Regions from separate parts of the Lacticaseibacillus styriensis genome, predicted to be linked through region 2. Evidence: predicted binding sites of a transcription regulator. Region 2 holds the regulator's gene; the other holds the start of a gene.
The links. Region 2 encodes HrcA, which represses chaperone genes, less so after heat shock. Its sites were predicted from a motif close to TTAGCACTCNNNNNNNNNGAGTGCTAA; they were not measured.
Positions count from the first base shown of each region.

Region 1 (7,444 bases), 1.4 Mb from region 2:
TCATGCTCACCCCAAAATTGATTTATGTCACTTTGTCCAAAGGTAGAGATAAAAGTCTGGTGTACACTTGCATTGAACAAAAATAACCCGGAAACCATCAAAACATAAGATAGATAAACTTGGAGTCTCGTTCGCTTTATTTGCTTACCATTTATATAAATTTCCCTGATCAGAAAAAACAAAAACAAAGAAAGCGATCCTACGCCAAGAAGTGTCTGGATCATTGTATGACTAGCAAAGACAAGTGATATAAGAAAGCATACAACTAACACTGCTATTGCGTTCAAATACTTCCAATAAGTCGTCAGATTCACTCCTCTATTTTTCATAGTCACTGCGCAAGAAAAACTGTCAAAGCCTTATATTACAGTCTAATGCATGCGACTGTAAACGTACATCAGTTTTCTAAATGATTTTGAGCTGCAATAAGTTTCCTCTTAGCAAAGAATCCCCGATTGAGAATGTTCGGTTCTTGATCGGGGATTTTTTCGACTCATTCGCGTAGTTAGTCGGAAGCGGTTTCCCCAAATTTTAACGAAAGTTTAGCGAATAACCTGTGGAAAAGTTCAAGAAAAAGTTTTGTCAAGAGTGGGTAACTTTTTGGTAAAAGTGCTCATTGACCTGTGGATAACTCTGTGGATACTGTTCATAACTAAGATTTTCGGGTGTGATTAAGTTGTCCACCGATCTGGGGATAACTTGTGGATAAACTTTTTTGACTTGTGACAAAACGTTTGTTCCCAGCCGTGGGAGCGGGATTGGTGCGCTGAAGTTTGTGAAATCGAACGATTAAAAACTGTGGATGACTGCATTCAAAAAATTTTTTACTTGAATTTTTCGAATCGTCTATTTGGTGTCAATTCCAGTTCTTCATACTATATTTTGGGTGTCAAGTTACGCACATGTGGATAACCCGTGTGGACAACCTGTTGTTGATTGCGAAAAACTCGGAATTTGACTTCTGGTGACAAACTGGATACCATAAAGATGGTAAATAAGTTGTGCACAATGTATTGAAAGGATGGTCCAACATGAAGATCACGATCAAACCAGCTGCGGAGACTTATTTGAACAACCATGTTGCCAAGGATCAACATTTGTTCCTGGCATTGGATGATGGTTCGAGTAAGTATTCCAAATTAGGCGGTTCCTGTGCCATTGGCAATAAGTACCAAATTGTCGTGACGGATACGGACGATCAGGATTATGCACTGCCGCTTGAGAACGATGCCGGCTTCAACTTGACGACCGGCGATCCGGAGACGGATTATTTCGGCAGCGGGCTAACGCTTGATTTCAAGAATGCTTCGTTAGCTTTGCGCGATGATAGCGGCATTTTGGACGGCGCGGTGACACTGAACCATGTGACAGCAAAACCGCAATCCGATGACAAGCGGCGTGAAGAAATGAAATCCTTGGGCGGCAAGATTTGCTAAATAGCGGATCGCTATTGCCAGTTTCGGGGACAGAAACTGTGAAGTAACAAAAGCTAGAAGAACAGAATTAGCACTCGGACATGACGAGTGCTAATTTTTGTGTTATACTTTAGGTGTTCTGAAGGAACAGTAATGACGTCAATGTCCATAACGCGTTCGCAGTCGCAGAAATCTCCGTGTAAGGACTTCAGACGTAAATGGCTGAACTTTGGCCATTTACGTCTGAAGCCACTTACACTCCGATTTCTAAGCGCTCCTGCTCACGCTCACCTTTACTAAGAAAGGAAGTTTTCGATGATGGCTAATGATCTTATGCGGCGCAATGATTGGTTGGATGATCCATTCTTCAATGATTTAGGGCGGCATATTTTTGACAGCTTCACACCTAGTCGTGGTGGTGATAGCAGTCGCCTGCTGAAAACGGATATTCAGGAAAATGACAAGTCATATGTTGTGAAGGTGGATGTTCCCGGTATCGAGAAGCCAAACATTAATCTGAGTTACGATCATGGCGTTCTGAGTGTTGCGGTTAAGCATGAAGAGCAAGCCGATCATTCAGACAACGAAGGCAACATGCTGATGTCTGAACGTAGCTATGGTCGGATGAGCCGCAGCTATCGGTTGCCAAATGTTGATGAGGGTAAGATCAGCGCTAAAGTCACTGATGGTGTCTTGACGATTGATCTGCCTAAGTTGACAAGTGATCAGGAAGGCAACCATCAGATCACGATTGACTAATTCGGATCTGTTTGCCTAGCAACACGATTCACACCAAAGGTTCCCATCGAAAAAATCGGTGGGAGCCTTTTTTTGGTGTGAGCGCGAGCCGGCGCGCTTAGGGGTCGGAGTGTAAGTGGCCTCAGGCGTGATGGCCCGAACTTAGGCCATTGCGACTGAGGTCCTTACCCGCAGGCTTCTGGGCCGGGGAGCGCGTTATAGCAAACAGAAGCAGCAGGCGTAAGAATCAGCGACCATCTTGGCAGCGGATTCTTTCAAACCATTCCCAATCGCATGTGAAATTGACGCACAAATAAGCTTCAATCCGCGAATCTTTTACCTGCAAAGGCGTATAATGGAAGGTAAATATTAGGGACGCCAAAAAATAAACCGGGTACATCATTACCGTTAAAGCGGCAAAAGGGCGCGGTGTTAACGGGATCTTTCCCAGTAAGTTAGCCCAAGCTGAATTGGGCGTTGCGTGAAAAACATTTTCCAAGCCAGATTATATTAGTTCTAAAAAGGATTGCTTTTTCAGATTGTAATGGTTATAATTAAGGTACTTAGGAAAAGGGAGTGGCAACAATGAAGAAGAACTGGCAGTTAATGATGGTGCTCGCTGTAAGTGCCGTTGCGCTGGTCTTTGCGTTCGTATTAAAACAGCCATTGATTGCTCAGGGGCTAATCACGGTGATGGGGTCGATTATCGCCTTGATTATGTTCGGGGGCATGGTGAAAACGATTCGTTCCGGTAATTTTGGGGTTGACTTATTAGCCATTACGGCAGTTGTCGCAACGTTGGCAGTCGGTCAATATTGGGCATCGATGATTGTGTTGCTCATGTTAACCGGCGGCGATGCGTTGGAAGATTTTGCTGCGACAAAAGCCAGCAGCGAATTGAAACAGTTGTTGGAAAATGCACCGACAACGGCTCATCGGATGGTTGATGGTCACGTTGAAGATGTTGATGTTGATGCGGTCCAAGTCGGTGAAACGATCTTGGTTAAGCCGCGGGAAGTTGTTCCAGTCGATGGTACGGTTTTGGCAGGCGAGAGTTTGGTCGATGAAGCCAGTTTAACCGGTGAGTCTAAACCAGTTGCCAAAAACGCAGGTACGGATATCATGTCCGGGACAATTAACGGTGATGCTGCGTTAACCGTTAAAGTTACCCAGCGTGCCGAAGATAGTCAGTATCAAGGGATTATCAAATTAGTTAAGGAATCAGAAGCGCGGCCAGCGCATTTTGTCCGGATGGCCGATCGCTATGCGGTACCGTTCACTTTGATCGCTTATGTGATTGCCGGTCTAGGCTGGTACTTGTCAGGCGACCCGGTTCGGTTTGCCCAAGTGCTCGTTGTTGCTTCGCCATGTCCGCTGATTTTGGCGGCACCGATTGCGATGGTTTCCGGCATGAGCCGCAACAGTCGTAACGGGATTATCGTCAAGTCAGGTACCACACTTGAAAAGCTAAGCGATGCTCGGACGTTTGCGTTTGATAAAACCGGTACGGTGACGCGCGGTATTTTAAAAGTGGCGGCGATCTTGCCACAAGCAGGTTTCTCACAAGATGAATTGTTGAACTTGGCGGCTAGTGCAGAAGGCCAGTCAACCCACATTTTGGCCCGGTCCCTGACCGATGCTGTGCCGGTTGCGGATCGTCTGCCAGCGACCGATGTTTCCGAAGCTACGAGTTTCGGGGTGAATGCGACGGTTGACGGCCACAAGGTTAAAGTCGGTAAAGCAGAGTTTGCCGGGACAACAGATACCATCAATACAACGGCGGTTTATGTCAACGTTGACGGTAAATATGCCGGTGCCATTACCTTCTCTGACCAGATTCGGCCAGAAGCAAAAGAAACGATGTCTAAACTGCACGAATTGAATGATGCTAACTTGATCATGATTTCCGGTGACCAGCAGTCGATTGCCGATAAAGTTGCTGAAGAAGTCGGTATCGACCAGGTTTATGCAGAACAGTTGCCACAACAAAAAATTGAAGTTTTGGACAAGTTGCCAAAAAATGGCCGGCCAGTTGTCATGGTTGGCGATGGGGTTAACGATGCGCCTTCATTGGCGATTGCCGATGTCGGGATTGCCATGGGGGCACACGGCGCAACGGCGGCCAGTGAATCAGCCGATGCCGTTGTGTTACGTGACGATTTGGCTAAGGTCGCTGCGGCAACCTTGATTGCCAAGGAAACTATGGTGATCGCCAAACAGTCCGTGCTCATCGGGATTGCGATTTGTACCGGTTTGATGGTCATCGCCAGTTTCGGGGTTATCCCGACGATCATTGGCGCGATGCTGCAGGAAGTCGTTGATACGGTTACCATTTTGTACGCACTGCGGGCACGTAATGGTTTGCATCGTCAAGCATTGGTTGATCCGGTTCGGGCAGAAGCTCGGGCTTGATGGTTGTTTGGTAGAAAATTATAGATTTTAGCAGTATGTATACGTTGGAAGGCCAATCGGTTTCGCGATTATTCGCGGAGGCGGTTGGCTTTTTTGTTTTGGGTTGGTTTTTGCGTTGGGTGGGCGAGAGGTTTTGCGGTGGGGGAAGTATAGAGGCAGCTTTTTCTATTGTTGGCAATTGGGGTGTTGTTGGACTGTCGTGTTCTATAACGCGTTCGCCGGCGCAGAAGTCTGCGTGTAAGGACCTTGGTCGCAATGACCTAAGCCCGGGCCATCACGCCCAAGGCCACTTACACTCCGACTTCTAAGCGCGCCGGCTCACGCTCAGCGCTTGTTCACGCTCACACAACAGTAACTAGTTCAATGGTTGCAGAAAGCAGTTTATTGGAAGCGGTTACTGCAAGCGCTACAATCATCTTGTAATTAAGGTTCTAATATATCAGATCACAGAAGTTGGCGAGCGCCTTATGACAACGGATGCTTGCAGTGTTAAGTTTTTTAGCTGGTTTCATCGAGAGAAGGAGTTGTGTATGGCAAATCAAACATTTGTAATTTCCAGAAATACAAGTGTCTCGACTGACAATATGGCGGATCCGGTTTTGAAGAATGCCGTCAATATTTTACAGCGGGATATTCAAAAGGTAACGACTTCACAAGCCGATACCAATCAGATTGACTTGGTGTTGCAACCAAAGGCTGATCAGAAAGTACCTGATGCATTTGCAATGCATTATGTTGATCCACAGAAAGTTGAAATTACCGCGGCTACTACTCGCGGGTTGATGTATGGCGCGTTGGCAGTTTCCCGTGAAGTCCTAGGCATTGATGATTTCTGGTATTTCATGGATACGCCGATTAAGAAACAGACAAGCGTCATCTGGTCTGATTTCAGTCAGCAGTTACCAGATTTTCAGACTAAATACCGTGGCTGGTTTGTTAATGATGAACTCCTGATCGCAGACTGGCAGGATCATGATTCAAAAGAGTATGTGTGGGATCGGATTTACGAAACGTTGCTGCGGGTTGGCGGCAACCTGATCGTACCCGGTACCGACAAAGAGAGTCGGTTCCATCGTACCGGCGCGCGGGATATGGGCTTGATTATTGCGCATCATCATGCTGAACCACTTGGCGCGGAGATGTTTGCCCGGGTTTATCCGAATCTTGAAGCTTCGTATCTTAAGTATCCGGAACTCTTTAAGAAGCTCTGGCACGACAGTATTTTGGAACAACGCGGCCATGAAGTCGTTTACGGCTTGGGGTTCCGCGGCCAAGGCGACCGGCCATTCTGGGCAGACGATACGACGCACAAGTGGACGGATGAGGAAAAGGCTAAGGTCATCAATGACACCATCAAGCTTCAATACGACATGGTGCAGGAACTCGATCCCGGCGCACAATGTTCAGTCAGCATTTATGGCGAGTTAACCGGTTTGTTCAATCAAGGTTTACTGAAGCTGCCGCAAGATGTCATTGAGATCTGGGCCGACAACGGCTATGGCAAAATGGTATCACGCCGGCAATGGGATGATGATCCGCGGTCACCGGTTCTGACGATTCCTAACAAGGCGCATCGTGCCCGCGGCATTTATTATCATGTGACGTTCCATGATTTGCAGGCATCCAGCTTTTTGACATTATTGCCGAACAGTCCGCATTTTGTCGCAGCAGAGCTTGAAAAAGTCAGGAAAGCCGACATGGACACTTTGGAGTTAATCAACGTCGGCAATGTCAAGCCGCACATTTTACTCATTCGTGAAGTTGCCCGCTCGTGGCGCCGTGATTTCCAAGTTCGCAGCGAAGACGAGATTATCAAAGACTATGTCAATCATTATTATTCTGAGGCGCAAAAAGAGATTACTGACATTTATGAAGATTATTTCAAGTCGCCTATCCAATATGGTCCGCATGATGATCAAAAAGCCGGCGATGAATTTGCCCCGTATCTCATCCGGAAAGTCGTTAAAGCATGGATGGGTCATTATCCGCAGCTTGAGCAGATGAACTGGTTAACCGGTGATGTGTCACTTGATGAGCAACTTACCAAAATCACGCAATTAATTGATACCAAATACGCCGCATGGGATCATTTGTATCGACGTGCTTCCCAAGTTTACGCCGATATCATGGGCCAGCAACCGCAACGGCTTTTCTACAACGATATGTTGATGGGCATTGCTGTTCACGCCTGCTCGTTACATGCTTTGCGTGCCAGCATTGAAGCTTATCGCCACTACCAAAATGCTGAGATCGTGCATGCTTTTCTGGGTGCCGATGAAGCGGTTCGGGCCAACGATGCGATCATGCGGTTGCGGCGCGATAATCCGTCCCCTAAGTGGGTTGATTTCTTCCACAACGATGCATACTCAAATATTGAGCTGAATGCGATTAAGTTACGGCGCCTGCGCTCGTATCTACGGGTTTTGGGTGACGGTCCGGATGAAGATCAATGGGAACGCAAGTACTTGATGGAACCGGCAGATGCACGCGTTATGCTTTTGTCGAATACCCATCTGGCGCTTTCGGATGATCAAATTGCCAAGAAGTTGCGCGAACAATTGATTGATGAAAAATAATGAATTGAAAGTGTGAAAGAGGAAAAAACAATGGAAAATAAAAAAGCCGTTATCCACGATGGTTGGGACGAATTCGCCTCGAAGAAAATTTACCATTCGCGTGGCAAAAAGATCGGTATCGGCCGGTCACTAGGATTCGGTGTTTTTTCGATGTTCAGTATTTCTATGCAGGGACTGGTTGGTGCATGGCTACTGTTCTTCTATACCACGTTTTGCGGTTTGTCAGCAGGTCAGGGTGCCACCATTTTCCTGATTGGCCGTGTTGCTGATGCGATTGCTTCGCTGGTTATGGGTAATATTTCC
Region 1 is NZ_CP132483.1:3,013,755-3,021,198, reverse strand. Features, by position in the region: gene LACSTY_RS14145 (hypothetical protein) at 1-329, opposite strand, end outside; gene LACSTY_RS14140 (iron-sulfur cluster biosynthesis family protein) at 1,032-1,436, shown strand; gene LACSTY_RS14135 (Hsp20/alpha crystallin family protein) at 1,734-2,174, shown strand; gene LACSTY_RS14130 (heavy metal translocating P-type ATPase) at 2,739-4,565, shown strand; gene LACSTY_RS14125 (glycosyl hydrolase 115 family protein) at 5,096-7,141, shown strand; gene LACSTY_RS14120 (MFS transporter) at 7,172-7,444, shown strand, end outside.
Region 1: LACSTY_RS14135 (Hsp20/alpha crystallin family protein) is a predicted target of HrcA. The motif match lies at 1,504-1,530, and genes of this name have one in related genera.

Region 2 (7,444 bases):
AACCATCTTTTATAATTTGATGCGCCAGGGCAAATTGCGCTTGCCAACGCAGGATGTCGAAGCCGATATGTACCAGGATGCCATTGATTTAATGGAAGCACATGGCAGACATCAATATGAAATCAGCAATTTTGCCAAGGATGGCTATCAATGCCAACACAACCTGCTTTACTGGCAAAATGACAAATATTTTGGCTTTGGAGCTGGTGCGTTTGGTTATCTTGGTCGCGATCGGTATCACAATTATGGTCCGATCAAACAGTACCTTACGCCGCTTCACACCGATCGTTTACCGGTTTTGGCCCATCACTTGGTTCCGGTGTCCGAACAAATTGAAGAGGAAATGTTTCTTGGTTTGCGAACCATGCGCAGCGTAAGTGAAAAACGCTTCTATCAGCGCTATCATCTGACCGTTGATGCCGTTTATGGCGAGACCGTACCTGAGTTGGAAAGCCAAGGCTTGTTACAGCGCAATGATGGCTTCATTCGGCTGACCAACAAGGGCAAGTTTTTAGGTAACGAAGTCTTTCAACAGTTTTTGCTTGACGAGCCGCTTATTTAAACGGCTCTTTTTTCTTGAAAAAATGGCCGCCACTGGCTAGAAACACCGAAAACACTGAAGATTTTAGCAATGTCGCCTTGACTTTGCTAACGGTGCTTGGTATATTATTCAGTGTATTAGCACTCGCGCGAAACGAGTGCTAAAGGTGAGGTGAGAAAATGTTGACGAAACGGCAAGTGCTCGTCTTAAAAGAAATCATCCGCCTGTTTACTGAAAGCGGAGAGCCGGTTGGTTCAAAGCGATTGATGCGCGAGCTGCCCATTCATGTCAGTTCCGCCACAATCCGTAATGATATGGCGTCGCTAGAAGATGCCGGTTTGATCACCAAGACCCACAGCAGTTCCGGGCGTGTACCGTCAACGCAAGGCTATCGTTATTATCTCGATCACCTTGTTGAACCGGTGCGTGTTTCGCATCAAGAACTGGCGACTATCAAGCAGGCATTTAGCCAGCGATACAATAAGATGGATGAGATTGTCGCGCAAAGTGCGCAAATTTTGTCCAATCTGACGAGTTACACGGCCATTAGCTTGGGACCTGAAGTAACCAATATCAAGCTGACAGGTTTTCGCCTTGTTCCATTAGGCAATCACCAAGTCATGGCGATTTTGGTCACGAATAACGGTAACATTGAAAACCAGGTCTTTACCGTATCGCAAAACATCTCATCCGATGAGCTTGAAAAGGCGATTCGAATTGTCAATGATCAACTCGTTGGACTGCCATTAATTCAAGTTGCACAGCGGCTGAAAACCGATGTGCCTTCGATGTTAATGCAGTATCTGACCAGTCCTGAAGGCTTCTTGGATATCTTTGGTAACGTTTTGAAATCAGCTGCGTCCGAGCGCTTTTACGTTGGCGGACGGTTGAATCTGATGGATTACCTAGGCGATTCCGATATCCATGAACTGAAAAAGATTATGTCATTGATTGACGCTGATCACGGTGATCTGACGGAACTGCTTGGCGGACCGATTCGCCAAACGCCGGTTCAAGTACGTTTGGGGCCGGAGCTTAAGCCAATTGATTTGGCCAACCTCAGTTTGATCACCGCTAGCTACGATGTTGGTGATCACGGCACCGGGATGATCGCCTTGCTAGGCCCGACACAGATGCCTTATTCGAAAATGATCGGACTGCTGGATGTTTTCCGTGAAGAGCTGGCAAAACGGTTGACGGATTATTATGCCAACTTTGATCAATGAATATTAAAAAATATTTGCTAGCGTTGCTTCATGACGACTGGCAAATATGGTTTAAAGGGAGGATACCATGGCAGAGAAAAAAGCAAAGCAAACCGCGGCAGATACCGCCAAACAGGCAAAGCAACCTGCTGAAACGTCAGGATCTTCGCTTAAAGAAGAAATTCTGAAAGAAAGCATCGCTGATCTCAATGATCAACTGAAAACCAGCCAACATGACGGTGAACAGTTGAAGAAAGAACGTGATGAATTTGAAGATAAATATCTGCGAGCAGCCGCGGAGATTCAAAACATGAATCATCGGTTCGAAAAAGAGCAACAGAAGATGCTGAAGTACGACGGCCAGAAGTTAGCAAAGGCGATTTTGCCAGTTGTCGATAATCTTGAACGTGCGCTTGCAACCGAGGCCAAAGATGATAGTGCTGCTTCACTGAAAAAAGGTGTCCAGATGGTTTATGACCATTTGGAGCGTGCTTTGAAGGAGAACGGCATCACTGCTATTGATGGCACCGGTGAAAAATTCGACCCGAATACCCAACAGGCTGTACAAACAGTCGCGGCTGATGACAAACACGCAGCTGATACTGTCGCTCAGGTCCTGCAAAAAGGGTATTATCTCAAAGATCGCGTTTTACGCCCTGCTATGGTCGTTGTTGCTAAATAATTAAACTGAAAATAAAGAAGGTATAACAATATGAGTAAAGTTATTGGTATTGACTTAGGAACCACCAACTCAGCTGTTGCGGTTTTGGAAGGCAATCAGCCAAAGATCATTACAAATCCTGAAGGCAATCGGACCACACCGTCTGTTGTTGCTTTTAAAGATGGTGAAATTCAAGTCGGTGAAGTTGCCAAGCGTCAGGCAATTACCAACCCGGATACGATTGTTTCGATCAAACGCCACATGGGCGAAGCCAATTACAAGGTTAAGGTTGGCGACAAGGAATACACCCCTCAGGAAATTTCTGCGATGATTCTGCAATACATCAAGAAATTTTCTGAAGACTATCTGGGCGAACCGGTTAAAGATGCCGTTATTACCGTGCCGGCTTACTTCAATGACAGTCAGCGTCAAGCTACCAAGGATGCCGGGAAGATTGCCGGCTTGAATGTTCAGCGGATCATTAACGAACCAACCGCCTCAGCATTGGCTTATGGCTTGGACAAAGGCGACAAGGATGAAAAGATCCTGGTTTATGACCTTGGCGGTGGGACCTTTGATGTTTCCATTCTGCAATTAGGTGATGGCGTCTTTGAAGTTCTGTCAACCAATGGCGATACCCATTTGGGCGGGGATGATTTTGATAACAAGATCATCAACTGGTTGGTTTCCGAATTCAAGAAGGACAACAACATCGACCTGTCTAAGGACAAGATGGCCATGCAACGTTTAAAGGATGCTGCTGAAAAGGCAAAGAAGGATCTGTCTGGCGTTACCCAGACCCAGATCAGTCTACCATTTATCTCTGCTGGCCCTAATGGACCGTTGCACTTGGAACGCACTTTGACGCGTGCTCAGTTTGACGAAATGACCGCTGACTTGGTTGCCAAGACCAAGCAACCGGTTGAAAATGCGTTGAAGGATGCCAAGCTAACCAACGCTGACATCGACAAGGTTATCTTGAACGGTGGTTCTACACGAATTCCGGCGGTTCAGGAAGCCGTTAAAGAATGGACCGGCAAAGACCCAGATCACAGTATCAACCCTGATGAAGCTGTTGCTTTGGGTGCTGCTATCCAAGGTGGTGTCATTTCCGGTGATGTTAAGGATGTTGTCCTGCTGGATGTTACCCCGCTGTCACTGGGTATTGAAACCATGGGTGGTGTCTTCACCAAATTAATCGATCGTAACACGACCATTCCGACTTCCAAGAGCCAGGTCTTCTCAACTGCAGCTGATAACCAGCCGGCCGTTGACATTCACGTTCTGCAAGGTGAACGGCCAATGGCAGCGGATGACAAAACGCTTGGTCGCTTCGAATTGACGGATATTCCGCCGGCACCACGTGGGGTTCCGCAAATCGAAGTCAAGTTTGATATCGATAAGAACGGGATCGTTCAAGTTTCTGCCAAGGATCTCGGCACCGGCAAGTCACAGAACATCACCATTAAGAGTTCCAGTGGTTTGTCCGATGAAGAAATCGAACGCATGAAGAAGGAAGCCGAAGAAAACGCCGAAGCCGACGAAAAGCGTAAGGAAGAAGTCGACTTGAAGAACGATGTCGATCAGTTACTCTTCCAGACTGATAAGACACTCAAGGACGTTGACGGCAAGGTTCCTGAAGAAGATATCAAGAAAGTCAAGGATGCTCAAGAAGCTTTGAAGAAAGCGCAACAAGAAAACAACCTTGATGACATGAAGCAAAAGCGGGACGACTTGAACAAGCTGGTTCAGGACATGACCGTTAAGCTTTATGAAAACGCCCAGAAGAATCAGCAGGCACAAGGCGGCGCTGCGAGTGGTGCTGCAACCGGTGCAACGCAAGGCGGTACCGACAAGAAGTCTGACGATGATACCATCAATGGCGATTACAAGGATGTTTCTGACGACGATAAGAAGTAAGGTCGCAGATCATCAGCAAAAAGCCGAAGCCGCGGCGCGGTTTTGGCTTTTTGTTTGAATTATGCTATGCTGAATTGGCATTTTCAGTCACGATCTGAATCGAGGAGGAACTCATGGCGGATCAGAAAGATTATTATGAGACGCTCGGTGTGAGCCGGGATGCCGATGATGACACCATTCGTAAGGCTTTTCGCAGGCTATCGAAAAAATATCATCCCGATCTCAATCACGCACCAGGTGCAGAGCAAAAGTTTAAAGAGATAAATGAAGCCTATCAGGTCCTGTCTGATCCCCAGAAACGTGCGGCCTATGATCAGTATGGTTCTGCTGATGGTCCGCAGGGATTTGGCAACGCCGGCGCAGGAGGAGGCCAGGCAGGCGGCTTTGGCGATTTCGGTGGCCAAGGTGGTTTTGGCGGCGGCTTTGACGATATCTTCAGCCAATTCTTTGGCGGAGCTGGTGGTGGTGCTCAAGCGAATCCGTCAGCACCGCGTCAAGGCGCCGATTTACAATACCGGATGGACTTGACGTTTGAAGAGGCGATTTTTGGTAAAGATACCAAGATCTCCTACGATCGCGAAGCTGTTTGTCATACCTGTCATGGTAGTGGCGCTAAACCGGGTACCAGCCCGGTAACGTGCCATAAGTGCCATGGTACCGGTTACATCCAGGTACAACGAAATACGGCCTTTGGCACGATGATGACACGCCAGGTTTGCGACGTCTGCGGCGGTACCGGTAAAGAAATCAAAGAAAAGTGCCCGACTTGCCATGGTAGCGGTCATGAACAAGAACGTCACACTATTGATGTCAAGGTTCCAGCCGGCGTTGAAGACGGTCAGCAAATGCGGCTGCAACAAGCTGGTGAAGCGGGAACCAACGGCGGGCCTTACGGTGATCTGTACATTGTTTTCCGAGTTGCACCAAGCAAAAAGTATCAACGGGACGGCGCAGAAATCTATCTGACCATCCCATTAAGCTTTGCGCAGGCTGCATTGGGCGACGAAATCAAAGTCGATACGGTTCATGGACCGGTTGAGTTGAAGATCCCGGCAGGTACCCAAAGCCAGACTAAGTTCAGACTACGCGGTAAGGGTGCGCCAAGACTGCGCGGCAACGGAACCGGCGATGAAATTGTTACCGTCGAAATTCAAACGCCAAAGCATCTGAATGAGAAACAAAGAGCAGCATTGATGCAATTTGCTGCTGCCAGCGGTGAAGATGTCACGCCGCATAATGGCACGTTGTTTGACCGTGTTAAAGAAGCGTTTAAAGGCGGGAAATAAAGCGCTAAAATTAATTGACACAAAAAAATCGGTTCTGGAGGCAACTTGTCGCTGGAACCGATTTTTTGATATCCTTGTCTGGCAACTTCAATCTAACTTGTCTGGTTGCGGAAACGCGCTCACAGTCGCAGAAGTCTGCGTATAAGGACCTTGGTCGCAATGGCCTAAGCCCGGGCCATCACGCCCAAGGCCACTTATACTCCGACTTCTAACCGCGCCGGCTCACGCTCTGCTTGAAACGCGTTCGCTGGCGCAGAAACCTGCATGTAAGGACCTTGGTCGCAATGGCCAAAACCGGACCATCACGCCCAAGGCCACTTACACTCCGGTTTCTAACCGCGCCAGCTCACGCTCTGCTATAATAAGAATCAAACGTTCGCTTAGAAAGTAGGCACTATTAAAGATGAATCATGAAGAAATGCTGGAACGACAAAAGCATATCCGCAATTTTTCGATTATTGCCCATATTGATCATGGCAAATCGACGCTTGCCGATCGCATTTTGGAATTAACCGACACCATTGCCAAGCGTGACATGCAGGCGCAAGTGCTTGATGATATGGCGCTTGAGCGGGAGCGCGGGATTACGATTAAACTCAACGCGGTCGAATTGCACTATAAAGCCAAAAATGGCGAACCCTATATTTTCCACTTGATTGATACGCCGGGACACGTTGATTTTAGTTATGAAGTCAGTCGCAGTCTGGCGGCGTGTGAAGGGGCACTGTTAGTTGTCGATGCCACTCAAGGGGTCGAAGCCCAAACGCTCGCCAATGTTTATTTGGCGATTGACGATGATCTGGAAATTATTCCTGTCATCAATAAAGTCGACCTGCCCAGCGCCCAGCCGGATGTGGTCAAAGAAGAAATCGAGGAAATGATCGGCCTTGATGCTTCCGATGCGATTTTGGCAAGTGGCAAAACCGGGCTCGGTGTTCCGGAAATTCTTGAACGGATTGTAAAAGACATTCCTGCACCATCTGGAGATATAAACGCACCCTTGCAAGCTTTAATTTTTGATTCGGTTTACGATGATTATCGTGGCGTTGTGCTTGATGTCCGCGTTAAGGAAGGTCAGGTCAAGGTCGGTGACACCATTCAGCTGATGAGCAACGGCAAGCAGTTTCAGGTAACAGAAGTCGGGGTTATGTCGCCTAAAGCCGTTAAGCGCGACTTTTTGATGGTAGGGGATGTCGGCTACATTACTGCATCAATTAAGACGATTCAGGATACTCGTGTCGGTGATACTGTCACACTAGCGGATCGGCCGGCAAAAGAACCATTAAAAGGCTACCGGAAAATCACGCCAATGGTTTACTCCGGACTTTTCCCAGTCGATAATGCGAAGTTTAATGATTTGCGCGAAGCATTGGAAAAATTACAGCTCAACGATGCGGCGCTAGAGTTCGAACCAGAAACGTCCCAGGCGCTTGGTTTTGGCTTCCGTTGTGGGTTCCTAGGGCTGTTACACATGGATGTCGTCCAGGAGCGCCTGGAACGCGACTATGGCCTTGATTTAATCATGACAGCGCCAAGTGTGGACTATCAGGTAGTCCTGACAGACGGAACCGAAAAGACCATTGATAACCCAGCTGACATGCCGGATGCCAGTGAAATCAAAGAAATTCGCGAACCCTACGTGAAGGCTTCGATTATGGTGCCAAACGATTATGTCGGGCCGGTCATGGAACTATCCCAGCGTAAGCGCGGCGAATTTGTTACGATGGATTATCTGGATAAGTATCGGGTTAATGTGATCTACGAACTACCGTTATCCGAAATCATCTATGACTTCTTTGACGACCTCAAGAGCAGCACCAAAGGATACGCT
Region 2 is NZ_CP132483.1:1,584,591-1,592,034, reverse strand. Features, by position in the region: gene hemW (radical SAM family heme chaperone HemW) at 1-562, shown strand, start outside; gene hrcA (heat-inducible transcriptional repressor HrcA) at 721-1,767, shown strand; gene grpE (nucleotide exchange factor GrpE) at 1,835-2,428, shown strand; gene dnaK (molecular chaperone DnaK) at 2,459-4,327, shown strand; gene dnaJ (molecular chaperone DnaJ) at 4,441-5,613, shown strand; gene lepA (translation elongation factor 4) at 6,017-7,444, shown strand, end outside.